3 regions of the Rhodococcus sp. Z6_132 genome follow, and region 2 is predicted to be linked to each of the others. Evidence: predicted binding sites of a transcription regulator. Region 2 holds the regulator's gene; each other region holds the start of a gene.
What was found. Region 2 encodes LexA, which represses DNA repair genes until DNA is damaged. Its sites were predicted from a motif close to CGAACANNTGTTCG; they were not measured.
Positions count from the first base shown of each region.

Region 1: the regulator LexA is predicted to act here: its motif matches at 4,484-4,497, upstream of AC3YO9_RS14320 (HNH endonuclease signature motif containing protein).
Region 3: the regulator LexA is predicted to act here: its motif matches at 7,626-7,639, upstream of AC3YO9_RS07145 (HNH endonuclease signature motif containing protein).

Region 1 is NZ_JBYUNP010000003.1:244,637-254,843, reverse strand. It holds gene AC3YO9_RS14340 (DUF732 domain-containing protein) at 1-517, shown strand, start outside; gene AC3YO9_RS14335 (acyltransferase family protein) at 577-1,659, shown strand; gene AC3YO9_RS14330 (ESX secretion-associated protein EspG) at 1,650-2,426, opposite strand; gene AC3YO9_RS14325 (hypothetical protein) at 2,419-4,098, opposite strand; gene AC3YO9_RS14320 (HNH endonuclease signature motif containing protein) at 4,502-5,746, shown strand; gene AC3YO9_RS14315 (DUF3558 family protein) at 6,056-6,631, opposite strand; gene AC3YO9_RS14310 (hypothetical protein) at 6,628-7,026, opposite strand; gene AC3YO9_RS14305 (class I adenylate-forming enzyme family protein) at 7,106-8,722, opposite strand; gene malQ (4-alpha-glucanotransferase) at 8,904-10,207, shown strand, end outside.
Region 2 is NZ_JBYUNP010000003.1:674,976-685,182, reverse strand. It holds gene AC3YO9_RS16410 (DJ-1/PfpI family protein) at 1-320, opposite strand, end outside; gene AC3YO9_RS16405 (hypothetical protein) at 451-621, shown strand; gene AC3YO9_RS16400 (serine hydrolase domain-containing protein) at 687-1,724, shown strand; gene AC3YO9_RS16395 (vitamin B12-dependent ribonucleotide reductase) at 2,033-4,891, opposite strand; gene nrdR (transcriptional regulator NrdR) at 5,013-5,483, opposite strand; gene AC3YO9_RS16385 (LysM peptidoglycan-binding domain-containing protein) at 5,795-6,406, opposite strand; gene lexA (transcriptional repressor LexA) at 6,732-7,400, shown strand; gene hflX (GTPase HflX) at 7,397-8,776, opposite strand; gene dapF (diaminopimelate epimerase) at 9,009-9,851, opposite strand; gene aceB (malate synthase A) at 9,970-10,207, shown strand, end outside.
Region 3 is NZ_JBYUNP010000002.1:101,173-111,379, forward strand. It holds gene AC3YO9_RS07100 (MSMEG_0567/sll0787 family protein) at 1-210, shown strand, start outside; gene AC3YO9_RS07105 (carbon-nitrogen hydrolase family protein) at 207-1,109, shown strand; gene AC3YO9_RS07110 (MSMEG_0570 family nitrogen starvation response protein) at 1,102-1,407, shown strand; gene AC3YO9_RS07115 (MSMEG_0569 family flavin-dependent oxidoreductase) at 1,404-2,675, shown strand; gene AC3YO9_RS07120 (carbon-nitrogen hydrolase family protein) at 2,733-3,521, shown strand; gene AC3YO9_RS07125 (MSMEG_0565 family glycosyltransferase) at 3,525-4,610, shown strand; gene AC3YO9_RS07130 (hypothetical protein) at 4,647-4,820, shown strand; gene AC3YO9_RS07135 (hypothetical protein) at 5,118-5,300, opposite strand; gene AC3YO9_RS07140 (DUF6551 family protein) at 5,520-6,269, opposite strand; gene AC3YO9_RS07145 (HNH endonuclease signature motif containing protein) at 6,557-7,621, opposite strand; gene AC3YO9_RS07150 (DUF1427 family protein) at 7,773-7,925, shown strand; gene AC3YO9_RS07155 (DUF1427 family protein) at 7,922-8,215, shown strand; gene AC3YO9_RS07160 (MGMT family protein) at 8,212-8,505, opposite strand; gene AC3YO9_RS07165 (alpha/beta fold hydrolase) at 8,510-9,292, opposite strand; gene AC3YO9_RS07170 (ATP-dependent helicase) at 9,361-10,207, shown strand, end outside.

The DNA.
Region 1 (10,207 bases), 430 kb from region 2:
GGCCGTCAAGGACCAGGCCTGCCCGCCGGTGCAGGGCCTGCAGGTGCTCACCCGCTCGAGCAACGGCACCAGCGCCGTCGGCTGCGCGGACGCCGCCGGGGTGCTCGACACCTACACCGCCCAGGGTGGCGGCACCCGCACCGTGCAGGGCTGGCAGTGCGCCTCGGCCGGTGCCGGCGTGGCCGTGACCCGCTGCACCAAGGGCGAGCTGGTGCTGGCCACCTACGACACCGCGGCCGCCACTGCCGCCAGCGCCACGGTGAACCAGGCGTTCCTGTCCCAGCTGGCCGACTTCACCGTCCCGCTGGCCGTGCGCATCGGTGGCGGGGTGGCCGAGCAGGTGACGCAGGCGCTGGGCCACCAGGTGTGCGGCCAGCTCTCCGCCGGCACCGACTACGAGACCATCGCCAACGGCATCTCCGGCTCCTTCGACTACAACGCCGACGACGCGCGCACGGTGATCACCGCCTCAGTGCTGGCGATCTGCCCGCAGCACAAGAACCTCGTCGGGGGCTGACCGCTCCGCGCTGCGGTGAACGGACCGACGTCGGGTACCGGGCGGTAACCTGACTTGCCGTGATCGACTCGAGCGGCAGTGCGGCGGACACCCGCCACGCCCTCGACCGCGCGCGCAAGGATCTCGCCATCCAGTCGCTGCGCGGGCTCGCGGTGGTCCTCATGGTCTCCGGGCACATCGTCGGCGGCCACGCCGAGCAGGGCATGCAGGTGGACGCCGGCTCGCTGTGGCACTACTTCACCGTGGGCCTGGAAGACATCCGGATGCCGCTGTTCACCCTCATCTCCGGCCTGGTCTACGCGCTGCGCCCGGTGCGCACGGTGCAGGACTACCGCCGGATGGTGCGCGGCAAGAGCCGGCGGCTGCTGCTGCCCCTGCTGAGCGTGGGGACCGTGCTGTTCGCGCTGCTGTTCCTGGTGCCCTGGACCAACTGGACGCCGGCCCTGGACGACTACTGGCGGGTGTTCGCCTACGGGTTCAAGCACCTGTGGTTCCTGCAGGCGATCTTCCTGGTGTTCCTGGTGGTGGCGGTGCTGGACCTGTTCGGGCTGCTCGCCTCGGTGCGACGCTGGCAGCTGGCCACGCTCGCGGCCATGGTGACGTTCGTGGTGGTCAACCTGCCGCCCGAGGCGGACGTGTTCAGCATCAACGGGGCGCTGCGGCTGCTGCCGTTCTTCCTGCTCGGCTACGGAATGCAGCGCCATGGCCGCCTGGACGCGCGCGGCTGGGACGCAGCGGTGGTGAGCGCGATGTTCGTGGCCGCCTACGGGGCCAAGTGGCTGCTGCTGGAGGACGTCTGGTCGCCGTCGGAGCTCACCCGCCGGACGCTGAGCGTCATCGTCGGCACCCTGGGGGTGGTGCTGGTGTACTCCGCGCGCCAGTACCTCAGCTCGCGGCTGCTGGCCTGGATCGGCGGGTTCTCCTTCGCGGTGTACCTGCTGCACGTGTTCGGGCTGTCGGTGTCGGACACGGTGCTCTACCTCGCCGGGGTGGACAACCACGTGGTGGTGTTCGGGATGGGGCTGCTGGTGGGCGTGGGTGGCCCGATCCTGTTCCAGCGCGTGCTGGAACGGCGGTGGGCCTGGCTGCTGCTGGTGCTGCTGGGCGAGCGACCCCGGGCACCGAAGCCCGTTCAGCGGTAGCTGAGCACCGCCGCGCACCGGGTGAGCTGGGACTGCAGCGCGGCGGTGAGGGTGACCCCGTCGGCCGGGCGCACGGTGGCCGGGGCGGTGTGGTCGGCCAGGTAGCGGCCGTCGTCCTCGCGGTCGAACCAGCGCAGCGTGTTGCGGGTGTGCTCGTGCCCGTCCCCGGCCAGTGCGGTGACGCTGAGCTGGCCGGCGCTGGGGAACGGCCCCGCCACCAGCTCGCGGAAGCGCCGGTCCTCACGCTGCTCGGCGCTGCGCACGGCGGTTTCTGGGCCGTGCGGCCCGGTCGCCATGGTGGCCGGGCGCTCCCGCCCCGGGGGTGCCGGCGGCAGTGCCCCGACCACCGACTCGGCCAGCGCTGCGTTGGGCACGGTGCGCAGCAGCACGTCGCCGCCGACGTCGTCCTGCGGTCCTGGCAGCTGCACCACCAGCACCCCGGCACGGCCGGCGTGCGCGGCGCGGATGCGCACCAAGTCGCTGGGGCCGTCGGTGCGGGTGCCGTGGAAGCCGAAGGCGGTGCACCACAGCCGGGCTGCGGCCAGGATGCGCAGCGCCGCCTCGAGGTCGGCGTCCACGCGACCGTCGCGGATCAGGCCGCCCTGCTGCAGGCGGGCGGTGGCGTGCCGCATCGCCATGTCGCGCTCGTTGAGGGTGGGGGTGGTGTCACGGACCTGCAGCGGGAACGGGAAGCGGGCCACCCCGGTGACGGGCCACAGCGTCAGCAGCTCGTGCGGGGTGAGCCGCCAGCTGGTGGGGCTACTCACCGATGACGGGTGGAGCGACGGGCGGCAGGTAGCCGACGATCTCCGAGCCGTGGTCCTCGGTGATCAGGTACGACGGGGTGTTGTGCTCGAGGTCGTCCCCGCCGCCCTGGCCGCGTCCGGCACCCATGGCGCCCATCCCGCCCATGCCCATGCCCCGGCCGGCCGCACTGCTCCCGCTGCCCGCGCCACCTCGGGCGGCCATCGCCTCGGTGGCGCCGTTGGCCCCGATCCCGCTGGCCCCGCCGCGACCCATCGCGCTGCCTGCACCGGAGCCCGAGCCGCCTCCGGGCCCGATGCCGCTACCGCTGCCACCGCCGCCCAGCTTGCCGGCGCCGAACCCCCCGGCCCCCTTGGCTCCGACACCGCTCGCGCCAACGCCGCTGGCGCCGCCGAGCTTGCCCACGCCGGCGACCCCGCCCCCGCCGGCCTTGCCTGCTCCAATGCCGGAGGCGCCGCCAGCGCGGCCTGCTCCGCCGGGGCCGGCGAATGCACCGGGGACTCCTGCACCTGGCACTGTCCCTGTCCCGCTGGCGAAGCCGCTGCTGGAGCCGATACCGCCGGTGCGGGTGCGGTCACTGGAGTCACCCGTGCCGAAGCCACCGGCACCAGCCCCGCCCACGCCTTGGCTGGAGCCGGGCAGCTCTCCACCCGCGCTCGCGGCGCTGACATTGGGGTTGCTGCCCGGGCCGAAGCTGCCGCCGCCTGCACCCTGACCCGCGCCCTGGCCCTGGCTCTGGCCGGCCCACTCGGCCGAGTAGCCGCCGTTGCCTCCGTTGCCTCCGGTGCTCACCAAGCCCGCTTGAGCGACACCCGCACCACCGCCGTACCCGGCTGAGCCCGGGCCCGCGGCGCCGGAACCAGCCGACCCCGCCGAGCCTGCGGTGCCCGGCGCGGCGCCCGCACCAAGGCCACCCGTCCCCGGCATGGCCGAGAGCGCAGAGCCCCCGCCGCCGGGTGCTCCGGTTGCGTCGGGCCCGGTGGGAGACGTGGGCGGGGGCAGCACGGGGACACCTGAGTCGGACTGCTGGTAGACGGGCAGGTACCGGCTGTTCATCACCTGCACCGCTTGCTGCCGCGCGTCCTCCTGCTCCTTCATCTGCTGGGCGAGGTCGGCGACGGCCGCCATCGGGTTCACGCTCGCCGCTGCCACAGTGCGCTGCTCGTCGTAGGCGACCGGAGGGGGCATGGCCGCCTGGGTCTCCGAGGCGGCGACGGCGGCCTCATGGATCTTGGTGCTGGTCAGCATCATTGCTGCGCCGAGCTGCCCGCCCCGGGAGGTGTAGGCGCTGGAAGCCACCGTGGCCTGGTCGGCGCCGGGCCCGGACCACGAGCCGTTGATCGCAGAGCTGATCGACTGTCCCAGCGTCTCCATGTCCGCACTGACCGCCTTGCCCATGTCGCCCCAGGCGTTGGCCGTGGAGTGCATGGTGGCCGGTTGCAGCTGCGCGGCCGCGGTAGCCATGTCTGGGTGCGACCAGGAGTCGAAGTTGTCCGGGTTTGTGATCGCCAGCGGGTCGAACTCGTCGCCGACCTTGTGCGCCAGCGCATCCTGCTGGTCCTGGATCACCCCGTGCTGGGTGGCGTAGAAGCCGTACTCGTCGCCCAGGCCGGCGGCCTGCGTGAGCACCTGGACGAGCCCGAGCGGGGAGAGGCCGCCTGGTACTGGGGTCACGGGCGTCAGCGAGATACCCGGCAGCGGAATCTCCCCGGTCCCTGCCGGGCCGGACGGACCGGGCAGTCCTGGCACTGACGGTGTGGTCATTGAATCCCCCCAGATTCTTGCGGTGCTAGGTGTTCTCGAGCAGTAGAGCTACCACCGTCCGGCCGACTGCTGTACACGCCGGACCTCCTGATAGTCGCCTGCCGTAGGACGCGCCGACGTCGCCCACGGTTCCGACGACTGTGGGTACGAAGCGCTCTAAGCGGGTGCAACCCTAGTTCGATGAGATCCGCCGCCGGCTGGCTTTGGCAAAGCCTGTGGACAGCCTGACCAGCAGGTACGGGTCTGTGCACAGATCTGCGCGAGGTCACCTGACTTCTCAAAACTGTCGGCGGTTCGAACTAGTGTTCGATACATGGAGATCGCCGCCGCACTCGCCGAGCCCGCTGGGGTCGAGCTGTGGCGGCTGGGCACGGACGAGCTCCGCGCATTCGCCCGCGAGCTAGGAACCACGGTCTCTGCCATTCAGGGCCTGCAGCTACGAACCATCACCGAGATCGACCGGCGGGGAGCAGCAATCGAGCTGGGCGCCGCGAACACCGCGCGGTGGCTGACCGACGTGAGCCACGTGTCCCCGGGTGCGGCATCGCGAATGGTGCGGTTGGGCCTGGCCCTGGATCGGCTGCCCGATGTGGCCGCCGCGCTGGACTCCGGCGCCCTGCTGAGCGAACACGCCGAGGTGATCGTGCGGGTGTTGCAGCAGCTGCCCAACGACCTGCCCGATGACGGTGTCGACGCCTGCCGCACCTACCTGCTGGACGCCGCCCGCCTGGAGGACCCACAGGCCCTGAATCGGCGCGGTCGCGAGCTGCTCGCGCGCATCTCCCCCGACGATGCTGAGCTCACCGAGGAACAAGCAGTCGCCCGCCGGGAGCTGCGCATCAGTGACTGCGGCGACGGGCTGCACAAGATCACCGGCTGGCTGGACACCGAGGCCGCCGAGCTCGCCCGCTCCGTCCTTTCACCGCTAGCCAAGCCACGCCCCGCCGACGACGGCGAGCGCGACACCCGGTCACCGGCCAAACGCCTCGGGGACGCCTTCGTCGACCTCCTCGGCCGCGCCGCCGACCACGCCTGCGTGCCCGGGGAGGGCTACGCCCGCCCCCACCTCACCCTGCACGTGCGCGCCGACGCCCTCGCCACCGGCCATGGCCCCGCAGCAGAGCTCACCTTCCTCGGACCCCTGTCCATCGCCGCTGCCCGCCGCCTGGCCTGCGACGCCGAAGTCACCCCCATGACCCTGGACGAGAACGGCGTCCCACTCGACGTCGGACGCACCACCTACGTGGTGTCCGGTGGTCTGCGACGCGCCTTGGTGGCCCGCGACCGCGGCTGCGCGTTCCCCGGCTGCGGCCGACCACCAGGCTGGTGCCACGCCCACCACATCGTGCACTGGGCTGACAACGGCGACACCGCACTAAGCAACCTCGTGCTGCTGTGCGGACACCACCACCGCGTTGTCCACCACCAAGGCTGGTCCGTAGCCACCGGTGACGACCGCCAACCCTGGTTCACCCCACCGGCCTGGATTGACCCCGACAGCACCCCACGGCCATCACACCAACGACGACATCAGCCTCAAGCTCCATGCTTGGGCTAGGGGTCGGTACCGCTACTCGGGCGCGCTTCGCGCGACTCGGGGAGCGTCAGCGTGGCGTGAGCAGAATCGGCGCAGACCTTTCCATTATCCGAATCGCCAGCGTGCACGAATCCACACCCACGGCCGCCTCGTGCTCACAACCACATCCGGCTATTTGGCGGCCAATCCGCGCCCGGCCAAGCGCTGCCTACCTTTTCGATGTTGGCCATACACAGTTGACTTGATGGGCGTCAGCACGAGGGGCTTACCCAGTGAAGACGGATGGGCTTCATGCACTTAACGGCCTCCGCCAATCCACGCGGGGAGCGGCTAACGCTGCTTGAGTAGTCCGGGCGACAACTTCGCCATCACTTCCACTGCAGCAGCGCAAGAGTCGCCAACGGCAGCCTGATGCTCAGATTTGGCGCTCATGAGAACCAGCAGTGCGCCACCTGACTCGAGGTTGGAAACCACAGTGCAGCCGCCCGGGTCGTTAGGGACCCGGAACGCGATCGAAGGCAGATTGGCAACCACCGGACGGGTCACATCGGCTAGATCAGCTCTTGCTTCATAGGAAGCGACCGTTGCCGTAGTGCTGAACACTCCGACAAATCTGTCCGATCCGCTCCAACGGCAGCCACGTTGCTCGACCAAATCAGCGTTCTTTCTCGTGGCCGGCTGCAGACCGAGCGACGCGAGATCCTCGTCAGACACGTCCACACAGGTATCGATGTCGGCGGCCGTCCGCGAGCCGGCCGCGGTTGTCGATTGCGGGGCCCCCTCCGGCGACGAGGGTAGCCGCGTGGGGTCCGCCACCGGATCAGCGTCGGATTCACCACATGCAGCCGCCGCTAGCAAGAGAGCAAGAGAGACAATTGCACAGCCAACTTTTGCTCCGCCGCTCATTGCGGGCTACCAAAGGCCGATGCCGACGAACTATCGGTTGTCGAGTACGCCCGCCCAGCGCTGCGGTAAGTATCACGCATCTGCATTAGAACTTGTTGGTGCTCAGTGAGGATGCCCACAGCTTCTTGCGCCTTCCTACTGAACTTCCCCGCAAGCGCCACTCCAGCATTGGGGCTGCCGAACCCTTCAGTATTGAAGAACTGTCGCGCATCGAAGAGGTACCCGTCAATTTTGTCTATGACGTCTTGGCACGCCTTCGCGCACCGCTCCGCCGCCTCCGGCTCAAAGCACAGCTCGCCCCGCCCCGCCGACGCCTTCAGCGCCGTCCACTCCGTCTTGCTCCGCTCCACTGCGGCACTCGACTCCGCCAGCGCGCGATCATCCTCAGGCAACATCGGACACACCCCTCCCCCGTCAGGTCACACCGTCCGACGCGCCGCCGCCCCCCACGGTTCCTGGCGCCACAGGATCAGCTCAGGGCTGCATCTCGTTGGCCAGGTCGCGCAGCTTGTTCTTGGCCACCTTGTCCAGGGTGGCCCGGGGCAGCTCGTCCAGAAAGTAGACCTCCCGCGGACGCTTGAAGTCCGCCAAGCCTTCCTCGCACCCCTGCAGCACCGTCGTGCGGATCTCCTCCTCGGTGAGCGTGGTGTGTCCGCTGCGCACCGCGAACAGCACCGGCACCTCGCCGAGCATCTCGTGCTTCTGCGCCACCACTGCCTGCGCCTCCAGCACCCCACGGGCGAACAGCCCCAGCACGAAGCCCTCCACCTGGCTGGCCGAGACGTTCTCCCCACCGACCTTGAGGATGTCCTTGTCCCGGTCGCCGAAGTAGAAGTAGCCGTCCTCGCCGATCCGGGCCACGTCGCCGCTGCGGAACCAGCCGTCGTCAGCGAACGAGCTCGCCATCGCCTCCGGGTTCTTGAAGTACTCCAGGAAGATCTGCACCCCGCGCGTCCCCCGCACCCACAGGTCACCGTTCACCCCGGGCGGGCACAGCTCACCGGTCTCCGGGTCCACGATGGCGAACTCGTAGCCCGGCGACGGGATCCCGATGTTCATCTCCGGGGAGTCCTGGATGACGTCGCCGCGGGTGGCGTGCGTGACCGTCTCGGTCATCCCCCACGTGGCGAACGTCGTGACCTTCCAGTGGTTCTCGATGTCGTGCAGCTTCACCCCGGTGGCCCACGTCTTGTAGGAGTGCTCGGGCACCGCCTGCGACGAGATGGCCTTGATGCAGAACGGGATCATCGACGCCCGCGTCACCTGGTGCTTGAGCGAGAGGTCCCAGAACGTGCTGGAGGAGAACTTCGGCTGCAGCACCACCGTGCCGCCCACCCACATCATCGACCAGAACGACCAGCTCTGGGCGTTGACGTGGAAGCACGGCAGGAACACCAGGTAGGTGTCGTCGCTGGTCATCAGCACGTTCTGCGACCCGCTGCGTCCACCCCACAGCGCGTTGGCGTGGGTGTGCACCACCGCCTTGGGCCGCGACGTGGTCCCGGACGTGTACTGGATCCCCACCGGCAGCATCGGCTCCGCGGGCCGCGCCGGCGGCTCGTCGCCCTCGGTGTAGAGGCTGTCCCAGGTGGGCTGGCCGTGGCCGAGCTGCTCCTCGGTGGCGGCCTCGCCGGAGTTGTCCTCGGTGACCACGAACCACCCGAGGTTGGTGGCGTTCTTGGCCAGCTGCTCCACGAACTTGGGCTGAGTGATGCACCCCACCGCCTCGGAGTGCTCGGCGAAGTACGTCAGCTCCTCGCCGATGCAGCGGGTGTTGGTGGTGACCGCCACCGACCCCACGATGGCCGAGGCGTACCAGGCGATCATCATCTCCGGGCAGTTGTCGGAGTGGATGAGCACCTTGTCGCCCTTGGTCACCCCACGGGCGATCAGCCCGCACGCCACCTGGTTGATCTCCTGCCAAAACTGCTGGTAGGTCCACGTGCGAGTGCGGCCGTCGCGGGGCTCCCACACCAGGAACACCTTGTCCGGCGTCTGCTCCGCCCACAGCTTGGCCAGCCACGGCACGTCCTTGCCGGCGAAGTCGTAGTACTGCGCGGACCGGTGCACGTCGAGCTGCGGCTTGATCATGGCTGCCAATCTGGTGAGTGGGGCACGTCTCATCGAGGCCAAGGCGGAGTGTAACCAGTGTCACTTTTCTTCCGCACCGCACTGAGCAGGGTCGACACAGACAGAGAACAATCAGCCCCATGAGCGCACCCTGGCTGAACCCCGGTCTCGTTGTCCGCCGCCAGGTTCGGGCGGTGACGGCATGAGCTCCCCCGAGGTGAGCACCGACGAGTGGGGCATCTCGCTGACCTGGCTGGACGACTTCGACCAGGAACAGCACCCCAGCGAGCAGACCCTGCAGGCGCTGCGCACGGTGATCGGCACGCCCCCAGCCGACCTGGACCAGCGCGCCCCCCTGGTGCTGGCCACCGGCGACGCTGTGACCCTGCCCAGCGGCCAGCTGGTGTGCGAGGACGGCACCACCCTGGACGTGGGCGGCCCCGCAGGTGAGCTCCCGCTGGGCTACCACCGGCTGGTCCCGGCCGAGGGACCCGAGCGCCGCGTGATCGTCTCCCCCGGCCGCTGCTTCCGCCCGGAGCCGCTGCGCGAGTGGGGCATGGCCGTGCAGGTCTACGCCGCCCGCGCCCGCGGCAGCTGGGGCACCGGTGACCTGGCCAGCCTGCGCACGGTGCGCGAGTGGGCCCAGCAGCGCGGCGCCGGCTTCCTGCTGGTGAACCCGCTGCACGGCGTGGCCCCCACGCTGCCGCAGGAGGACAGCCCCTACCTGCCGGCCACCCGCCGCTTCCGCAACCCGCTGTACCTGCGCATCCCCGAGGTGCCCGGCGCCGACGACGTGCTCACCCCCGCCGACCACGCCGCGGCCGCCGAGCTGGCCGCGCTGGACACCCTGGACCGCGACGCGGCGTGGACGCTGCAGCGGGCGGTGCTGCGGCGCATCTTCGACGCCGCCCAGCCCCAGGAGTTCGCCCAGTGGCGGGCCGAGCAGGGCGCCCCGCTGCAGGAGTGGGCCACCTGGTGCCTGCTGGCCCAGCAGCACGGCGACGACTTCCACGACTGGCCCGAGGAGCTGCACGACCCGGCCGGGCCCGCGGTGGCCGCCGCCGTCGCCGCCCAGCCCGACGAGGTGGCCTTCCACGCCTGGTTGCAGTGGAACCTGCAGCTGCAGCTGGAACGCGCCTGCGACGGGATGACCGTGCTGCAGGACCTGCCCGTCGGGGTCTCCGGCGGCGGCGCCGACGCCTGGGCCTGGCAGGGCGTGATGGCCGACGGCGTCACCGTGGGCGCACCCCCGGACGAGTTCAACGGCCTCGGCCAGGACTGGGGCTCACCGCCGTTCGTTCCGTGGCGACTGCGGCTGGCCGACTACGAGCCGTTCATCCAGGGCGTGCGCGCCACCCTCGCCGGGGCGGGCGGGCTGCGGGTGGACCACGTGATGGGACTGTTCCGGCTGTGGTGGGTTCCGCCGGGCAAGGGCCCCACCGAGGGCGCCTACGTGCGCTACCCGTGGCAGGACATGCTCAACATCGTCGCGCTGGAGAGCCACCG
Region 2 (10,207 bases):
CCGACGTAGAAAACAACGTCGTAGGCGTCCGGGTCGACGTCGGCCAGGTCCAGCGGATGCTCGAGCGTTGCGCCCAGTGCGGCGAGGTAGCGCCGGTGCTTGCGGGCGGTGGACGGTAGCCCGCCCGCGAGCCCGAGGCTCTTGGGGTCAGCCACCGGCGGCCTGCCGCATGGGGTCGCGATGTCGACGGTCCAGCCTGCCGCGGTGAAGATGCGGTGCGGCTCGACCAGCTCCCCGGCCCAGTACCCGGTGGGGTGCCGGGTTCCGTCGCGCAGCGTCCAGTGGTCGGCGGCGGAGACCACGAGCAGGGCGGTTGTCATGGCGCACAGCCTGCCCGAGCGTGGCGATCCCGCGCAGCGCGGGTGATCGCGGCTCGCTCCTCGGGCACCGCATCCGTCCGTAGCGTGGCGACATCGAGCCTCGTCGGCAAGAACGAGAGAAGGAGACGCCATGAAGCTCACGCCCAGCGGCGGCCAGACCGCGGTGGGCCCCACGGACTGGTTCAGCGGCACGGTCTACCTCGACGGCATCCAGAACCCGGACGAGCAGTCCGCCGTCGGGTGCGCCCAACGTGCGGTTCACCCCGGGCGCCCGGACGGCCAGGTGGTGACCTGGCTCTAAGACGTACTTTAGTCATCCACATGAGACAGCTCCTCGCTTGAGCTGGGCGAACGGAGGAAACCCGCGTGATCGACCCTGGCGCTCTCGACGAGGCCGTCGAGCGCATCGCTGCCCGGCACGGCAAGCAGCACGTCGGGCTGGTGGTGGGGGCGGTGACGTCCGCCGGCGCGCGGTCCGTCGTGCCTAAGGGGGGCATCCGCGCGCCTAACGGCCCCGCGCCCCGCGCCGACAGCCTGTTCGAGATCGGCTCGGTCACCAAGGTGTTCACCGCGTTGCTGCTCGCCGAGGCCGTGACGCGCGGCGAGCTGTCCCTCGACACTCCGGTCGGCGACCTGCTGCCAGAAGTCGCCGTCCCGACCCGCGACGGCGTCGCGATCACCGTCGAGCACCTGGCGACGCACACCGCGGGGCTGCCCAACAACCCGATGCCGCTTCGGGCCGCGATCTGGGCTGCGTGGAAGGCTCGTGCCGGCGACCCGTGGAAGGAGATCGACCGCGCCGCGCTGCTGACCGCGCTGGGCGAGACCGAGTTGCGCCACACGCCCGGCACCGGCCGAATCGCCTACTCGAACCTCGGTGCGGGCGTGCTGGGCCACGCGCTGGTCGCCGCCGCTGCGCGCCATGACTTCGGTGAGTTGGTGCAGTCACGGATCTGCGAGCCGCTCGGAATGGTCGACACCGTGCTCCTCCCCAACCGGGAGCAGGCGCAGCGGGAGGCCGACGGCCACCGCCGGCGCCGGCGTACCACCGGCCACTGGGAGGTCGCCGGCCTGCCCGGCGCGGGTGCGCTGCGCTCCACAGCCACCGACATGCTCACCTTCCTGCACGCCCAGCTCCGCCCGGACGCCACCCCGCTGGGACCGGCGATCGCACTCACCCACCCGGAGCGCCGGCCCGGCAAGAGACTCGGCATCGGGCTCGGCTGGCTGCGAGTGCCGATCAGCGGCGACCACATCATGCTCTGGCACAACGGCGGCACCGGCGGCTTCCGAGCGTTCGCTGGGTTCGTGCCGGCCGCCGGGATGGGTGTGGTCGTGTTGGCGAACGACTTGCGCAGCGTCGACCGCGTCGGCCTCGAGCTGCTCACTGCACTCAGCACATAGCCGGCAGCTCTTGCGGCTCCGGGCAGCGCGGCCATAAGGGGACGGTGCCCTCCTGACGTCGCTCAGTGCACGCCCGATGATGTCCGGTTCGCCACCAGGGTTGCACTCCACGGCACCGGCCCCTGGCTCTGGCAATGGGGCCGCCCCGGCCGCGCGAGGCGGCCGGGGCGGCTGAGAGGAGCTACTTGCCAAGTTCAGACGAGTTGCCGAGCTTGGCAAGAAATATCACCGCTAGCCGCAATGACATTCCGGCGAGCCCGCCGGGACATCCCGCGAGAAACCGCAGGACATCCCGGCAAGCCTCGCCCTCAGCTGCAGCCGCTGGTGGAGCCGCAGCCCTCGCAGACGTAGCAGGAGCCGGCCGGGCGCATCTTGGTGCCGCAGGTGAAGCACAGCGGCGCGTCGGTGGCCATGCCCATCACCAGCTCCAGCAGCTCGGCCGAGCTGCCGACACCACCCGGCGCGGGCGTGGCCACGGCCACCTCATCCGGGTCGACGGTGGGCTCGGTGCCCACGCCGGAACGCAGACCCTCCACGTCCACCTCGGCCGGGGCACCGGTGCCGTAGTCGGTGGCCGCCACCTTGGCCGAGCGCTCCTCCGCGGAGTAGATGCCCAGCTCGGCGCGCTTCTCCGCCGGCAGGTGGTCCAGCGCCAGGCGACGGAACAGGTAGTCCACCACCGAGGTCGCGATGCGCACGTCCGGGTCGTCGGTCATGCCCGACGGCTCGAAGCGCATGTTCACGAACTTGGACACGTAGGTCTCCAGCGGCACGCCGTACTGCAGCGCGATGGAGATGGCCATCGAGAAGGCGTCCATCACACCGGAGAGGGTGGAGCCCTGCTTGCTCATCTTGACGAAGATCTCGCCCACGTGGCCGTCGGGGTAGTTGCCCGCCGTCACGTAGCCCTCGGCGCCACCGACGGCGAAGGACACCGTCTGGCCGTTGCGCTTCTTGGGCAGGCGCTTGCGGGTGGGCGCGGCCTCCACGATCTCGGTCACCACGGTCTTGTTGGAGCTGGCCGAGCCCGAGCTGCCGGCGGACAGCGGCTGGCCCACCTTGCAGTTGTCGCGGTAGATGGCCAGCGCCTTGATGCCCAGCTTCCAGCTGTCGAAGTAGATGCCCTCGACCTCCTCGACGGTGGCCGTCTCCGGCATGTTCACCGTCTTGGAGATGGCACCGGACAGGAACGGCTGGGCCGCTGCCATCATCCGGACATGGCCCATCGGGGCGATGGCCCGGGCACCCATGGCGCAGTCGAACACCTCGTAGTGCTCCGGACGGAGGCCGGGAGCGTCGATGACGTGACCCTTGGCCGCGATGTGCTCGACGATGGCCTCGACCTGCTCGGGCTGGTAGCCCAGCGAGGTCAGCGCGCGCGGCACCGTCTGGTTGACGATCTGCATGGAGCCGCCGCCGACCAGCTTCTTGAACTTGACCAGCGAGAAGTCCGGCTCGATGCCGGTGGTGTCGCAGTCCATCATGAAACCGATGGTGCCGGTGGGCGCCAGGACGCTGGCCTGGGCGTTGCGCCAGCCGTTGGCGGCACCGATCTTGAGGCCCTCCTGCCACACCGCGGTGGCCGCCTTGTGCACGGCAGCGTCGGTGCGGTGCAGGGTGCGCACCTGGTCGTTGGCCGCGGCGTGCTTGCGCATGACGCGCTGGTGCGCCTCGGCGTTGCGGGCGTAGCCCTCGTACGGGCCGACCACGCCGGCCATCTCGGCGGAGCGCTTGTAGGCGGCACCGGTCATCAGCGAGGTGATGGACGCGGCGAGCGCCCGGCCACCCTCGGAGTCGTAGGCGTGGCCGGTGGCCATGAGCAGCGCGCCCAGGTTGGCGTAGCCGATGCCCAGCTGACGGAACTTGCGGGTGGTGTCCCCGATGGGCTCGGTGGGGAAGTCGGCGAAGCAGATGGAGATGTCCATCGCGGTGATGATGATCTCGACGGCCTTGGCGAAGGTGGCCGCGTCGAAGCCGCCGTCGTCGGTCAGGAACTTCATCAGGTTCAGCGACGCCAGGTTGCAGCTGGAGTTGTCCAGGTGCATGTACTCGCTGCAGGGGTTGGAGGCGCTGATGCGACCCGACTCGGGGCAGGTGTGCCAGTCGTTGATGGTGTCGTCGTACTGGATGCCCGGGTCGGCACACTCCCACGCGGCGGTGGCGATGGAGCGGAACAGCGTCTTGGCGTCCACCGTCTCGATGACGTCGCCGGTGTCGCGGGCACGCAGGCCGAACTCGCTGCTGTTCTCCACCGCACGCATGAACTCGTCGCTGACGCGCACCGAGTTGTTGGCGTTCTGGTACTGCACGCTGGTGATGTCGGCGCCACCGAGGTCCATGTCGTAACCGGCGTCGCGGAGGACGCGGATCTTGTTCTCCTCCTTGGCCTTGGTCTCGACGAACTCCTGGATGTCGGGGTGGTCGACGTCGAGGACGACCATCTTGGCCGCGCGGCGGGTGGCGCCACCGGACTTGATGGTGCCGGCGGAGGCGTCGGCACCACGCATGAAGCTGACCGGGCCGGAGGCGGTGCCGCCGGAGGACAGCAGCTCCTTGGAGGAGCGGATGCGGGAGAGGTTCAGGCCGGCGCCGGAGCCGCCCTTGAAGATCATCCCCTCTTCCTTGTACCAGTTCAGGATCGAGTCCATGGTGTCGTCCACCGCGAGGATGAAGCAGGCGCTGACCTGCTGCGGCGAGGCGGTGCCGACGTTGAACCACACCGGGGAGTTGAAGCTGAAGACCTGGTTGAGCAGCATCCAGGTGAGCTCGTGGGAGAAGATCTCCGCGTCCTCGTCGGAGGCGAAGTAGCCGTGCTCCAGGCCGGCCTTGGTGTAGGTGTCCACCACGCGGTTGAGCAGCTGGCGCAGGCTGCGCTCGCGGGTGTCCGAGCCGGCCGCCCCGCGGAAGTACTTGCTGGTGACGATGTTGACGGCGTTGAGCGACCAGCTCTCGGGGAACTCCACCCCGCGCTGCTCGAAGTTCACCGTGCCGTCGCGCCAGTTGGTCATGACCACGTCGCGCTGGGCCCAGGTGACCTCGTCGTAGGGGTGCACGCCCGCAGTGGTGTAGACCCGCTCCATCCGAACGCCGGCCTTGCGGTTCTGCTTGCCGCCCTTGGCCGAGCGGCTGCTCGAACCGGATGTGTGGGCTCCGACGGTCTCCGTCATGGGATGGGCCTCTCTCTCACTGCTGCTGCTCTGGTCTGGCGTTGCTGAATGGGGTGGGAAACCGGCACGAGTGCCGGTGGGGTGCTGTGGGGTGACCGCCTGCGCCGCAGACGGTGCGGGACTACTCGGAGACGCCGTCCGCGTGCCGCGCGTGCTGGCGCAGCGCGCGGATCTCCTTCTCGAAGTCGTCGGCGGAGGTGAAGGAGCGGTAGACGGAGGCGAACCGCAGGTAGGCGACCTCGTCGAGCTCGCGCAGCGGACCGAGGATGGCCAGGCCGACCTCGTGGCTGGGGATCTCGGCCGATCCCCCGGCCCGCACCTGGTCCTCCACCTGCTGGGCCAGCAGGCTGAGCGCGTCGTCGTTGACGGGTCGGCCCTGGCAGGCGCGACGCACGCCCACCATCACCTTGTCGCGGCTGAAGGGCTCGGTGACGCCGCTGCGCTTGACCACCGACAGCACCGCGTTCTCCACCGTGGTGAAGCGCCGCCCGCACTCCGGGCACGCGCGACGGCGGCGGATGGCCTGGCCGTCCTCGACCTCGCGCGAGTCGACCACGCGAGAGTCGGAGTGACGACAGAACGGACAGTGCACGACATCCCCTTCTCGGACGACAAGCCCCGCTGCCCGCAGGCCGTCGGAGCACGCCAAGCTAGGGCGTGGGTGTGGACGGATCCGTGGACAACCTGTGGATCCCCCTACACAGTGGGACCCCAACCTGTGGACTAACCACATCTATGTAACTACTAGATGTTGTGGTCATGACCGTAATCCCCACTAGGCCCCGATGCAAGCCATCGGCAACGGATTTTGCGTCTCCCCAGCCCGGTCGGCGTGTCCGCCTCGCGGAGACGGTGTGCCACCAGCAGTCCGGCGGGGTCGACGGCGCCAGCACGTGTCCAGCGTCATCCGCCGACGGGCACGACCAGCGACTGGCCGGGGCGCACGGCGACCGTGTCCAGGGCGTTGAGATCGACGATGCGCTGCACCATGGCCGCCGCGGGCACCCCCGGGGCCGAGCGCACCGCCACCGCGGACAGGCTCTCCCCGGCGCGCACCTGGGTGACGGCCGTCTGCGTGGGCATGGGGGCGTCGCCGCCTCCCCCCAGGGTCACCACGGCGAGCACGCCGAGCGCGAGCGCGCCGGCGAGCACGGCGCCGGTGACCACCAGGCGCAGGCGCACCTGAGCCGGGGACGGTCGAGTGACCCGTGGCGTGCAGGCTGCCCGGCGGAGTGGGGCGGTGCCGTACTCGACCAGGCGCCCAGCCGGGCGGCGGCGGGCGACCTCGCGGGGACGGCGGGTGCGCCGGGGCGCCTCCACGGTGCGCGCCGCCCCAGCGTCCCCGGCCCGCAGGGAGCCCAGCGAGCGCAGCTCGCGCTCGAGCTCGAACAGGTCGGCGCGGCGTCGCGGGTCAACCAGCAGGGAGTCAGTGAGACGTGGCCCAGCGAGACGTGAGTGTGCGTTGCGAACGCCCGCGCGGTGCAGGGTGGAGCGGCGATCAGCCAGATCGAGCATGTCAACCTCCCGTGTCGAACAGGCGTTCGATTCGAACGTCTGGTCGATGTCTACCAGGGGCGACCGACAAAATCGAGAGCTGTCGGCGTGTTGATCGAACAGGTGTTTGAATGTGACCTGCTGCAGGACTAAGTTCGAATCACCAGAACACCACCGCACTTTGGCGAAGTTCCGCAGGTGGACGCACACCCGCGCGGCCTCGTCGCAGAGCACCGGACCACTCGCGGTTCCCCACAGGAGGCATCACACGATGAGCAGCCACACTCCCGGCGCCCCGACCACGGCGGGTGCCGCTCCGGGTGCCACCGCCGAGGAGACCGCCGACCTGTCGGCCGCCGCCGCCGGCCTCACGCCGCGCCAGCGCAAGGTGCTCGAGGTGATCCGGGACTCGGTCGAGGTGCGGGGCTACCCGCCCAGCGTCCGCGAGATCGGCGAGGCCGTCGGCCTGACCTCCACCTCATCGGTGTCCCACCAGCTCAAGGCGCTGGAGCGCAAGGGGTTCCTCCGACGCGACCCCAACCGCCCGCGGGCGGTGGACGTGCGGATGCCCGAAGACCTGGCCAACCAGGCGGCTGCGGCCACCACCGGTGAGGGCGGCAGCGTGCTGCAGCAGATGCCCACCCCCACCTTCGTGCCGGTGCTGGGCCGCATCGCCGCCGGTGGCCCCATCCTGGCCGAGCAGGCGGTGGAAGAGGTCTTCCCCCTCCCCCGCGAGCTGGTGGGCGACGGCACCCTGTTCATGCTCCGCGTGGTCGGCGAGTCGATGATCGACGCGGCGATCTGCGACGGCGACTGGGTGGTGGTGCGCCAGCAGAACGTCGCCGAGAACGGTGACGTCGTGGCCGCCATGATCGACGGCGAGGCCACCGTCAAGACGTTCAAGCGCCGAGACGGCGAGGTGTGGCTGATACCGCACAACGCCGCCTTCGAGCCCATCCCCGGCAACGAGGCCACCGTGCTCGGCAAGGTGGTCTCGGTGATGCGCAAGCTCTAGGCAGGCACCTGCGGGCTGGCGAACTCCACCAGCGCCGCTCCAAGGTCGGCACGCACCCGCGCCCGCAGGTGCGTGCCCTCGGGCTGGTGGGTCTCCTCGAGCACCTCCCCCTCCGAGTGCACCCGCGCGACCAGCTCACCGCGGGTGAAGGGCACGAGCACGTCCACCTCCACCTCCGGGTGCGGCATCAGCTCGACCAGCCGCTGCCGCAGCTCGTCCATGCCCTCCCCGGTGTGGGCGGAAACGAAGACCGCGTCCGGCATCAGGTTGCGCAGCTGGGCCAGCACCACCGGGTCGGCCACGTCCACCTTGTTCACCACGATCAGCTCCGGCGGCAGCCCGGTCTTGCGCTCGTCGGCCACCTCCACCAGCACCTGGCGCACCGCGGCCACCTGCTGGGTGGGCTGCGGGTCCGACCCGTCCACCACGTGCAGCAGCAGGTCGGCGTCGGCGACCTCCTCCAGGGTGGAGCGGAACGCCTCGATCAGCTGGGTGGGCAGGTGCCGCACGAACCCCACCGTGTCGGTGAGCACGTACTCGCGACCGTCGGCCAGCTCGGACCGGCGCGTGGTCGGGTCGAGGGTGGCGAACAGCGCGTTCTGCACCAGCACCCCGGCACCGGTGAGGGCGTTGAGCAGGCTGGACTTGCCGGCGTTGGTGTAGCCGGCGATGGCCACGCTGGGCACCTCGTTGCGGCGGCGGCTGTCGCGCTTGGTGTCGCGCGCCTGCTTCATGCCCTTGATCTCCCGACGCAGCTTGGCCATCCGCTCGCGGATGCGTCGCCGGTCGGTCTCGATCTTGGTCTCACCAGGTCCACGCAGACCCACCCCGCCGGCACTGCCGCCGGCACCGCCGGCCTGCCGGGACATCGACTCACCCCAGCCGCGCAGGCGGGGAAGCATGTACTGCATCTGGGCCAGCGCCACCTGCGCCTTGCCCTCGCGGGACGTGGCGTGCTGGGCGAAGATGTCCAGGATCAGCGCGGTGCGGTCCACCACCTTGACCTTGACCACCTTCTCCAGCGCGTTCAGCTGCGCCGGGGTCAGCTCGCCGTCGCAGATCACGGTGTCCGCGCCGGTGGCCACCACGATGTCGCGCAGCTCGGCAGCCTTGCCGGAGCCGATGTAGGTGGCCGGGTCGGGCTTGTCGCGCCGCTGGACCAGGCCCTCGAGCACCTCCGAGCCGGCGGTCTCGGCCAGCGCGGCCAGCTCGGCCAGGCTCAGCTCGGCGTCCTCGGCGGTGCTGCCCTGCATCCAGACACCGACGAGCACGACGCGCTCCAGGCGGAGCTGGCGGTACTCGACCTCGGTGACGTCGGTGAGCTCGGTGGACAGCCCGGCGACGCGGCGCAACGAGGTGCGCTCCTGCAGCTGCATCTCGCCGACCGAGGGGTCGTGGTCGGGGCCCGGGGAGAAGGTGTCTCCGGAGGCGCCGTCCGGGGACTCGGCCTCGCCGAGGGGAACCTCGTCGAAGGGGGCACCGTCCGCGGCAGCGGCGTCGATGGGGGCATCTGTGTCGTGGTCGTCCCACGTGGATGAGTTCGTCATACAACGCCCATGGTCCCACGGAACGCGATGATTGCCCACTGAGATATGCCCAGGGCAGAACCTATGCCGGGGCGGCCCACCAGTGCGGGTCGATGCTGCCGTGCGCCAGCAGCACGGACGGGCCGCGCAGGTGGCTGGTGTGCTCGGAGATGCTCACCCGCACCTGTCCGCCCAGCACGTTCACCGCCACGTCCCCGGTGCTCGCCCCCGCGACCTTGAGGGCCGCGACCGCAGCGGCGACGGTGCCGGTGCCGCAGGAGCGGGTCTCCCCCACCCCGCGCTCGTGCACCCGCATGTGCACCTCGCCCCCGGCCAGCGGGCTGACGAGCTCGATGTTCACCCCGTGCGGGAAGAGCGTGGCATCGAAGCCGGGCTGGGTGCTCAGGTCGAAGGTGCTGAGGTCGCGGTCGGTGACGCAGGCCAGGTGCGGGTTGCCCAGGTCCACGGCCACACCGCCGAAGAGCTCCCCGGCCAGGGCGGCGGTGCCGCCGCCGAGCACCCGGGCAGGGCCCATGTCCACGGTCACCTCGCCGAACGCGCCGTCGCCGGCGTGCACCACCACCGGCCGGGCGCCGGCTCGGGTGCCCACCACGAACTCGTCGCGCGGCTCCAGGCCGGTTGCCCGCAGGTAGTGCGCGAACACCCGGACGCCGTTGCCGCACATCTCCGCGATGGAGCCGTCGGCGTTGCGGTAGTCCATGAACCAGTCGTCGGCGCACACCCCCTCGGCGAGGGGCTCCTCCAGCGCGCCGGCGCGCACCACCCGCAGCACCCCGTCGGCGCCCAGGCCGCGGCGCCGGTCGCACAGCGCGGTCACCTGCTTGGCGGTGAGGTCGAGCATCCCGTCCACGTCGGGCAGCACCACGAAGTCGTTCTGGGTGCCGTGCCCCTTGGCGAAGTCCACGGCGCTCATCCTAGGTTCGTACCCCGACCATCGCTGCTGTTGCGCAGGTCACAGGCCAGTCCTACCGTCGTGATGCATCAGCGGCTCGATTCCGTCCTGCGGAGTGCGGAGGAACGCCATGGCCACCGCACCACCCACCGGCATCGAGGTCCGTGGCGAGCGCCAGGACGGCTTCGACTGCGTGCTCACCGACGAGGCGCTGGGCCTGCTGGCCGACCTGCACCGCCGGTTCAACCCCCGACGGCGCGAGCTGCTCGAGGCCCGCCAGCGCCGCCAGGCCGGCCTGGACGCCGGTGGCACGCTGGACTTCCTGCCCGAGACCGCCGACGTCCGCAGCGACGACAGCTGGTCGGTGG
Region 3 (10,207 bases), on a different contig from region 2:
GGGGCGGCCATGGGCGACTGGATGACCTGTTTTCCCGGCTTCGCCATGGTGACCGCCGACCGTCCTGGTCGTGCCGTGCCACCGGCGGGGCCGGCCACCTCCGCGGTGTGCGGAGAGCTCACGACCGAACCCGGGGTCAGCCTGCGCTGGCCCGACGGGATGACCACCCGCGCGGTGCACAGCACCGTCACAGGACTGGGAGCAGCATGAGCACCACCGGAATCTCCGTCGCCGCCGCCGAGTTCGGCCGCGACCTGGAGCAGAGCTACGCCACCATCGCCGCGCTGATGGAGCAGGCCCGCGCCGCCGGCAGCCAGCTGCTGGTGCTGCCCGAGGCCTGCCTCGGCGGGTACCTGCCCAGCCTGGGCGGGGGCACCGAGGACGAGGAGGCCCGGCAGCGCCGGCTGGCCAACCTGCCGCCCGCGCTGGAGCTGGGTGGGCCGGAGCTGCGCCGGGTGCGGGAGCTGGCCGGCGACCTGGTCGTCACCCTCGGCTTCTGCGAGGCCGACGGCGACACCCGCTACAACGCCGCGGTCACCCTCACCGGTGACGGCATCCTCGGCTCCTACCGCAAGGTGCACCAGCCGCTGGGGGAGAACCTCTGCTACGCCGCCGGCACCGGCTTCGCCGCCTTCGACACTCCGGTCGGCCGGATGGGCATGCAGATCTGCTACGACAAGGCCTTCCCCGAGGCCGCCCGCGCGCTGGCGCTGGACGGGGCGGAGATCATCACCTCGCTGTCGGCCTGGCCCACGGCGCGGACCTCGCCGGCGGAGACCCTGGAGGCCGACCGCTGGAAGCAGCGCTTCGACATCTACGACCGGGCGCGGGCCACCGAGAACCAGGTGGTGTGGGTGGCGTCCAACCAGGCGGGCACCTTCGGCTCGTTGCGCTTTGTCTGTAGCGCCAAGATCGTGGGCCCCGGCGGGGAGGTGCTCGCCGACACCGGCACCGCACCCGGGCTGGCGTCGGCGCGCCTCGACGTGCAGGCCGAGCTGGCGGCCATCCGCGGCGGCGGCATGTACAACCTGCGCGACCGCCGCCCCGAGCTCTACGGCGACGTGGTGGAGGCCAACCGCGTGGCACAGGAGGTGCTCGCCCATGCCTGAGATGACCTTCACCGTGCAGTGGCCCGACGGCACCTGCCAGTCCTGCTACTCCCCGTCGCTGGTGATGCACGACCACCTCACCGCGGGCGAGACCTACGCGGTGGCGGAGTTCCTGGCCCGCAGCCGCACCGCGCTCAACGAGGCCAGCGAGCGGGTGCGCGCCAAGTTCGGCACGTACTGCACCTCGGCGATGCAGCAGGTGGCCGAGCTGGAGGCCGCAGCTGCCCAGCACGACCCCAGTGCCCCGGTGCGGGTGCTGGCCATGAACCCGGCGAGCGTCCCCGGAGGTGTGCGATGACCGAGCAGCGCGAGGTGGTGGTGGTCGGCGGCGGCCAGGCCGGGCTCAGCATCAGCTGGCACCTGGTGCAGCAGGGGGTGGACCACGTGGTGCTCGAGCGCGACACCGTGGCGCACGAGTGGCGGGACAGCCGCTGGGACAGCTTCACCCTGGTGACGCCGAACTGGCAGTGCACCTTGCCCGGCTACTCCTACGCCGGCGACGACCCCGACGGGTTCATGACCCGCGAGCAGACCTACGACTTCGTCCGCGGCTACGCGGAGAGCTTCCCGGTGCCGCTGCGCGAGGGCGTGACGGTGACCTCGGTGCACCAGGCGGCCGACGGCGGGTTCGACGTGGACACGACCGCGGGGCCGATCCACTGCCGGCAGGTGGTGGTGGCCACCGGCGGCTACCACCTGCCGGTGATCCCGCGGCTGGCCGAGCGGCTGCCTGCCTCGCTCGTGCAGCTGCACTCCTCGCAGTACAAGTCCGCGGACGCGCTGCCGCCGGGAGAGGTGCTGGTGGTGGGCAACGGCCAGTCCGGTGCCCAGATCGCCGAGGACCTGATGCTCTCCGGGCGCACCGTGCACCTGGTGACCGGCAGCGCCCCGCGGGTGGCGCGGTTCTACCGCGGCCGGGACTGCGTGGCGTGGCTGCACGACATGGGCACCTACGACGTGTCCATCGCCGAGCACCCCGGCGGGCTGGCCAAGCGGGAGAACACCAACCACTACGTCACCGGCCGCGACGGCGGGCGCGACATCGACCTGCGCGACTTCGCCCGGCGCGGGATGAAGCTGTACGGGCGGCTGCTGGAGGTCACCGACGACACCCTGCAGCTGGCGCCCACGCTGGGCCGCTCGCTGGACGCCGCCGACCAGGTGATGGAGTCCATCAAGGACTCCATCGACGCCCACATCGAGCGCGCGGGAATCGACGCACCGACGGAGCCGCGCTACCAACCGGTGTGGACCCCGGAGCGCGAGGTGACCGAGCTGCGCCTGGACGAGGTCGGCGTCACCTCGGTCGTCTGGTCCATCGGCTTCCGCACCGACTACCGGTGGCTGCACGCCGGGGTCTTCGACGGCGAGGGGCGGCCCTGCCACCAGCGCGGGGTGACGGCCGTGGACGGGCTGTACTTCCTGGGGCTGCCCTGGCAGCACACCTGGGGCTCCGGCCGCTTCGCCGGCGTGGCCCGCGACGCCGCGCACCTGGCCGAGCAGATCCTCGCCGCCGCGCCGGTCGGCGCTGCGCCGGTCGGCCCGTTGCACGCGGCGCTGGCCTAGGCCACCGTGCGGCTGGCCGCGCTGGCGGGGCACTTCGGCCGCGACGTGGGGCGGGCGATGGTCAAGCTGGAGACCATCCTGGCGGCGGCGGTCGACAGCGGCATCGACCTGCTGGTGCTGCCGGACGCCTGCCTGGGTGGCTACCTTTCGGACCTGCGGCGCCCGGATCCCGACGAGCTGCCACCTCCGCTGCGCGCGGACGGCCCTGAGCTGGCAGCCATCAGCGCGATGGCCGGCCCCATGACGGTGTGCATCGGCTACACCGAGCTGCACGAGGGGCGCCGCTACAACGCGGCGGCCTGCGTCACCGGCGACGGCGTCCTGGGCAGCCACCGCAAGGTGCACCAGCCGGCCGGGGAGTTCCTGGCCTACAGCGCGGGCGACAGCTTCTCGGCGTTCGACACCCCGGTGGGGCGCATGGGGATGCTGATCGACTACGACAAGACCTTCCCGGAGGCGGCCCGCACCCTTGCGCTGGACGGCGCGCGGATCATCGCGGCGCTGTCGGCGTGGCCGGCCAACGTCACCGACCGCACCGAGCGGTTGCCGCAGGACCGGCAGTCGCGACTGTTCGACCTGTATGACTCGGCACGCGCGGCGGAGAACCAGGTGGTGCTGGTGTCGTCCAACCAGACCGGCGTGCAGGGCGGTCTGCGGTTCCTCGGCCAGGCCAAGGTGGTGGGTCCGGGTGGGGACGTGCTGGCCCGCACCGGGACGAAGGGCGGGATGGCGGTGGCGGAGGTGGACGTGGACACCGAGGTGGACCGGGCGCGGCGGGTGCTGCGGCACCTGGACGAGCGCCGGGTGGACACCTACCGGAACCTGCTGGACGAGAAGGAAGGCTGAGCTGTGCGCATCGCGCTGATCACCTACTCCACCAAGCCGCGCGGCGGTGTGGTGCACACCTTGGCGCTGGCCGAGGCGCTGGCCCGTGCCGGTGCGGAGGTGTGGGTGTGGACGCTGGGCCGCGGCGGCGATGACGCCTTCTTCCGCCCGGTGGATCCGGCGGTGCACGTGCGGGTGGTGCCCTTTGCCCCCATCGACGGCGAGGACGTCGGCGATCGCATCCTGCGCTCCATCGCGGTGCTGGGGGTGGCGTTCACGCCTGAGGACTACGACGTGGTGCACGCGCAGGACTGCATCAGCGCCAACGCCGTGGGCCGGTGCGTGCGCACCATCCACCACCTCGACGAGTTCGCCACACCCGAGCTGGCCGCCTGCCACGAGCGGGCGGTGGTGGAGCCCTACGCGCGGGTCTGCGTCTCGGCGGCGGTGGCCCGCGAGGTGCAGGACGGGTGGGACCTGACGCCCACGGTGATCCCGAATGGTGTTGACGCGCAACGCTTTTCCGATGGCGCCGCGGATGTTGCCGGCCGGCGGCGGTGGGCGGAGGAGCTGGGCGAGTACGTGCTGGCGGTGGGCGGCATCGAGCCCCGCAAGGGCAGCATCGACCTGGTGGAGGCGTACGCGCTGCTCGCGCGGGAGCGGCCGGGGCTGAGCCTGGTGTTCGCCGGCGGCGAGACGTTGTTCGACTACCGCTGGTACCGGGAGGCGTTCGACAAGCGCTGCGCCGAGCTGGGGGTGCAGCCGCGGGTGCTGGGCACGGTGGCCGAGGAGGAGCTGCCGTCGCTGGTGGCGCAGGCGTCGGTGTTCGCGTTCCTGTCCACGAAGGAGGGTTTCGGGATGGCGGCGATGGAGGCCCTGGCCGCGGGCGTGCCGGTGGTGGCGCGTGACCTGCCCGTGCTGCGGGAGGTGTTCGGCACCACCGTGGCCTTTGCCTCGACCCACGCGGAGATGGCCGCTGCCCTGGCCTGGCCGGGCGGAGATCGCGCGGCCGGGCGCGAGCTGGCCCTGCGACACAGCTGGGACGACGCGGCGCGGGCGCACCTGGACTTCTACGCCGCGCTCGAGCCGCACGGGGCCACCTCGAGGTGAGGCAGTCCAGGGACTGGTGGCCCTGCGTATGAACTGATGCTTGCTAACCTGTGTGATGGTGAGCGCGTCGCGGTCACCGTCTGTCACGTTGACGGACTGATCCGGAAGTCGATTGAGCTGGAGCAGTTCGTCAAGGTGCTCGAAACGGCACGGGTCGCGCACCTCCGGTTCGTGGTGGGGGACGCTAACTTCGTGACGGGCGACGGTTGATAGTGATGCGTATCCAGGGTGCGGTGGCGGCCACGGAGTCCGCCGACAAGAGCCGGCGAGTCAAGCGCAAGCTGGATCAGGTCGCCCAAGCCGGGATGCCACACGGCGGGAACCAGCGTCCCTTCGGCTACGACGCGACCAAGATGGTCGTGACTGACGAGGAGGCAGCAGTAGTCCGACAGTTGGTGGCTCGGTACTTGGCGGGGGACTATTCGCGCTCGCTGACTGCATGGTTGGAGGAATCCGGGGACCATGCTTGCACCTAGTCCGCCGTCAGATTCGAGTTGTCGGCCATGGTCAGGACCACTGCGCCCAGATCGCGACGCCACCTCGCCAGTCGGGCACCTCGGCCGAGGACCAACGATAGGACGGGTCCGCCCCGAACATCTCCGACGCCTGCGCGACCATCTCGTCCGCGCTGCGCCCCATCAACCGCACCGCGGACGGCTGGAAGCCCTGTGCCTGGTCGTAACGATGCAACCCGGCGGGACGGTCATTACCGAAGGACTTTGCAACATTCTTGGCGATATAGCCGACGGCCTTCCGGGCCTCTTTTCGAGCTGACCCGCACCGACACCGAGGTCACTGATCAGCTTGATATTGAAGGTCCACGGCGTCCCGAGTTATGTTGCTAGTTCGAGTCAACAAGAGGGGCCGCACCCTTACGGGTGCGGCCCCTCTTGGCGGCCTGTGTTCGGATCAGGTGACGATGCGGTTCTTCGTCTTGCCCTTGTTCCAGGCCTGCACCATGAGCGCGTAGCAGGTCGAGACCCGCGAGCCAGTGCCGCTGTTGTGTAGACCGCCGCCACTAGCGCGAGAGTGCACCGCTCCGATCCACTGCTGGGCGGTCCCACTCTTGGCCAACTTCGATGACAGAGAATCGTCGTCGACCAGGTCACCGTGACGGCCGATGAACTGGGCCAGACCCCCCAGCAGAACCCCGTCCCAGGTGGCCGCGTTCCGTCCCCAGGCAAGCTCCGCGATGGTCAGGACACGATCCAGGATCTCCGGGCCCTCACCGTCGACGATACGAAGAATGCCGGCGACTGCACCCACGCTGTTCGTCGAGGTCGACCCGATGTCCAGGCTGTGGTCGGTCAGCACCTTGTCGGTGTCGACGAACAGCGGCAGACCCGCTGTGAGCCCGACCTTGTACTCGTCCAGGGCGTTGGGCTTGTTCGACTCACGGTTCTTGATCAGGAAGAGAACCGCTTCCTCCATGACCGTGAGGTCGTGGTGCACCTCTCCGATGATCTTCGACAGCCCCCGCAACTGCTTGGCGCGGGTGCGGTGCATCCCGTCGACGATCATCTTGCGTCCGTCGGCCCGCTGCGACACGACAACGGATCCGATGGCCTCCTCGACCATGTTGTCCGCGATTCCCTGGGCGCGCTTCTCGTTGAGCGTTCGCTGCGCCTGCGGATCGACTTCCAACTCGTCTACGGACAACTCCACCCCGTAGTCAACGGGGTGGGAAGGCAACGTGTACGCGTAACGCGTTCTAGCCATGATGGATCTCCTGACTACGTCCTCAAGGGGAGCGGCTCTCGAATGGCCTGGGGTGAGGATCGCAGGGCTGACTGTACGCACATCTTCGCCAAATCGGCATACGTTCGGCATTCTTTCACGGAAAGATCTCGGATCTTTTGCGCTCCACGCCACGCAGAGTGTGAGTCTGCTCCTGCGCGTCCACTCTCGCCGGGGTTTGGGGGCGTACTAGCGACTAGTCAGTTTGTCTAGCGCGGTGTCGCAGTGTCCGCCCAGTGGATGATGTGGTGGGCGTGGCACCAGCCGGGGGGTCGGCCGCAGCCGGGGAAGGCGCAGCCGCGGTCGCGGGCGATGAGTGCCCTGCGCAGGCCACCGGACACGACGTAGGTGGTGCGTCCGACGTCGAGGGGTGCGCCGTTCTCGTCCAGCGTCATGGGGGTGACTTCGGCGTCGCAGGCCAACCGGCGGGCGGCGGCGATGGACAAGGGGCCGAGGAAGGTGAGCTCGGCGGCGGGGCCATGGCGGGCGGCGAGGGCGTCGGCGCGCACGTGCAGGTTGAGGTGCGGGCGGGCGTAGCCCTCCCCGGGCACGCAGGCGTGGTCGGCGGCCCGGCCGAGCAGGTCGACGAAGGCGTCCCCGAGGCGTTTGGCCGGTGACCGGGTGTCACGCTCGCCGTCGTCGGCGGGGCGCGGCTTGGCTAGCGGTGAGAGCACGGAGCGGGCGAGCTCGGCGGCTTCGGTGTCCAGCCAGCCGGTCACCTTGTGCAGCCCGTCGCCGCAGTCACTGATTCGTAGTTCTCGCCGCGCAACGGCGTGTTCCTCGGTGAGCTCAGCATCGTCGGGGCAGATGCGTGCCAGCAGGTCGCGACCGCGGCGATTCAGCGCCTGTGGGTCCTCCAGGCGGGCGGCGTCCAGCAGGTAGGTGCGGCACGCGTCCACCCCGTCATCGGGAAGGTCGTCGGGCAGCTGCTGCAGCACCCGCACGATTACCTCCGCGTGATCAGTGGAGATCACACCGCGCTCCAGCGCCGTCGACACGTCCGGCAGCCGGCTCAACGCCAGCCCGAGCCGCACCATCCGCGACGCCGCGGCAGGGGCAACCCGCGTGGCGTCGGTCAACCAGCGCGCCGAGCTCGACGCCCCCTGCTCGATGGCCACACCTCGGCGATCGATCTCTGCCACCGTGCGCAGCTGCAACCCCTGCAACGCCGACACCCGCCCGCTCAGCGCCACCGCGAACGGCAACAGCTCGTCGGACCCCAGCCGCCACAGCTCCACCCCAGCGGGGTCTGCGAGGGCACCGGCCATGTCCATGAGTCGAACACTAGTTCGAACCACCGACAAGTTCGGTGGTTCCGCAAATGTGGCCGAGAAACCCGCCCCAGCTCGCGGCGTACGGTCGAGTGCGCCGGCCAGGCGCGGCTGCGGCGGCGCCGGGAGAACCTCCGGGGCGAGGTGGGAACCGATGGTCACCTACATCCAGTCGTTGCTCGCGGGCGTGCTGATCGGTGCGCTCTACGCCCTGCTGCGGGTGAAGTCGCCGGCCCCACCGATGGTCGCGCTGGTCGGGCTGGGCGGGATGCTCGTCGGCTACAGCTTCTGGGACAAGGTGGCATGACCAGCGTCGCCGCGCGGGCCGGGCAGTCCGTGCTCACCCGCCTCTACCTCGTCCGGACCGGCGAGTTCTGGCGCGGCACCGCGGTGCGCTACGTCGGCTCCGCCCTGGTCGGCGTCCTGGCCGGGATCATCTACCGCTCGCTGGACATCAGGTCCCCGGCCCCGCCCTGGGTGGCACTGGTGGGACTGGTCGGGATCCTGCTGGGTGAGTACTGGATGGGTACGGCGCTGAGGCGCACGTGGCCGTGGCGTCGCGGCAGGCGAATCGAGGTGCCGACTGACGAGAGCTAGTCCCCGAACGGCCACCGCGCGGCGCTCAGCACCACCCGGCCGTCGCGGATCGGGGCTCCCTCGGCACGCAGCCGCTGCAGCTGTTCCTCGCTCTTGTGCGGCGCCGGCCGGCCTGCGGCGTTGACCACCCGGTGCCACGCCAGGTCGGCGGAGTCCTTGGCCAGGATGCGTCCAGCCAGTCGCGGTGAGCTCAGCCCGGCGGCATCAGCCAGGTCGCCATAGGTGGTCACCCGACCCGGTGGCACCTGCTGGAGCAGCTCCCGCACCCGTTCCACCTGTTCCTCGTTCACCGGCTCACTGCTCCACCAGCGCCGCCCGCACCAGCTCGGCCACCACCGCCGGCTGCTCCTGCTCCACCATGTGCCCTGCGTCGAGCACCTGCAGGCGCAGCGCGTCCCCGAGCACCTCGCGCCAGCCCTCGAGCGTGGCGTCGGTGAGGTAGGGCGGGTGCACCTGCCCGGCCCGCAGCACGACCGTGGGCATCCCGGCCGGCGGGGCGACGCTCGGCCGGGCCAGCTCGCTCCACGACGCCACCATCGCCGGGGTGGACAACCGCCAGGTCAGGCCGCCCTCGGCCCGCTCCACCAGGTGCTGGGCCACCTCGGCGTCCACCGCCGCCTGCGGGGCCGCCGCCCAGTCCTTGCGCTGCTGCGCCCGGGCCTGCTCGGCGTCGGCGAACACCGGCGGCGCGCACGCGGCCTGGGCGCACTCCAGCGCGGCGCCGGCGGGCACGGCCATCGCCGGGTCCAGCAACAGCAGCGCGCGGATGCGGTGCGGCACCGCGCGGGCCAGGTGCACCGCGATGGCGCCGCCGTAGGAGTGCCCCACCAGCACCACCGGGGCGGGGTCCAGCTCCGCCAGCACGGCGCACAGGTCGGCCACGTGCTGGTCGATGGTCCACGGTGGCCGGCCGGGGGAGCGGCCGTGCCCGCGCAGGTCGGGTGCGACCAGGTTCACCTCGGGCAGGTGCTCGGCCACCCCCCACCAGCGCCCGCCGTGACCGGTGACCCCGTGCAGGGCAAGGACGGTGGGGCCGGACGGGCTTCCGTGGTGGTGCAGGTGCAGCGGCGAGGACATCCCCGGAGTCTGGCAGCCCGCCCCAGCCCGGCGGCGAAGCTGTCGGGGGTCCGTGTTTACCTAGCCGCGTGGTCAGGACGGGGGAGCGGCAGCGCAGCCGCCTGGTGCGGGCACCGGCCGTGGCGCACCCCGTCCGGCACTGGGACGGGGAGGCGGCCCAGCTGCTCGACGGTCTGCCCGCGCCCCGGGCGGCGTGGGCGCCGGTCTCGGTGCTGGGTGGTCCCGGCACCGGCAAGACGTCCCTGCTGGTCGACCTGGCGGTGCGGCGACTGCGCACCCCGGGGGTCGACCCGGAGTCGGTGCTGGTGCTCACCGCCTCCCGCCGCGCCGCGCGGGACATCCGGGTGCAGGTCACCGCCGGGCTGGCCGCCGCCGGCGTGGGCGGTGCAGGCGCGCAGACCGTCCGCGAGCCCCTGGTGCGCACCGTGCACTCCTACGCCTTCGCGGTGCTGCGCCTGCAGTCGGCCGCACACGACAACCCCCCGCCCCGCCTCATCACCGGCGCCGAGCAGGACGCGGTGATCCGGGAGCTGCTGCGCGGGGAGATCGCCGACGGCGCCCCCGGCTGGCCGGACTCGCTGCGCCCCGCCCTGGGGATGATCGGGTTCGCCCGCGAGCTGCGCGACCTGTTGCTGCGGGCCGCCGAGCGCGGGCTGGCCCCGGAGGACCTCGTCAAGCTGGGGCGCACGCACAAGCGCAAGGAGTGGGTGGCCGCCGGGCGCTTCGGGCTGCTGTACGAGCAGGTGCTGCTGCTGCGCAGCTCGGTGGGCATGGAGGCGCCGCAGGCCAGCGCCCCCGCGGTGGACGCCGCCGGCCTGGTCTCCGGCGCGCTGGACGCCTTCGCGGGTGATCCGGAGCTGCTGGCCGACCAGCGCGCCCGGGTGCGGCACCTGTTGGTGGACGACGCCCAGCACC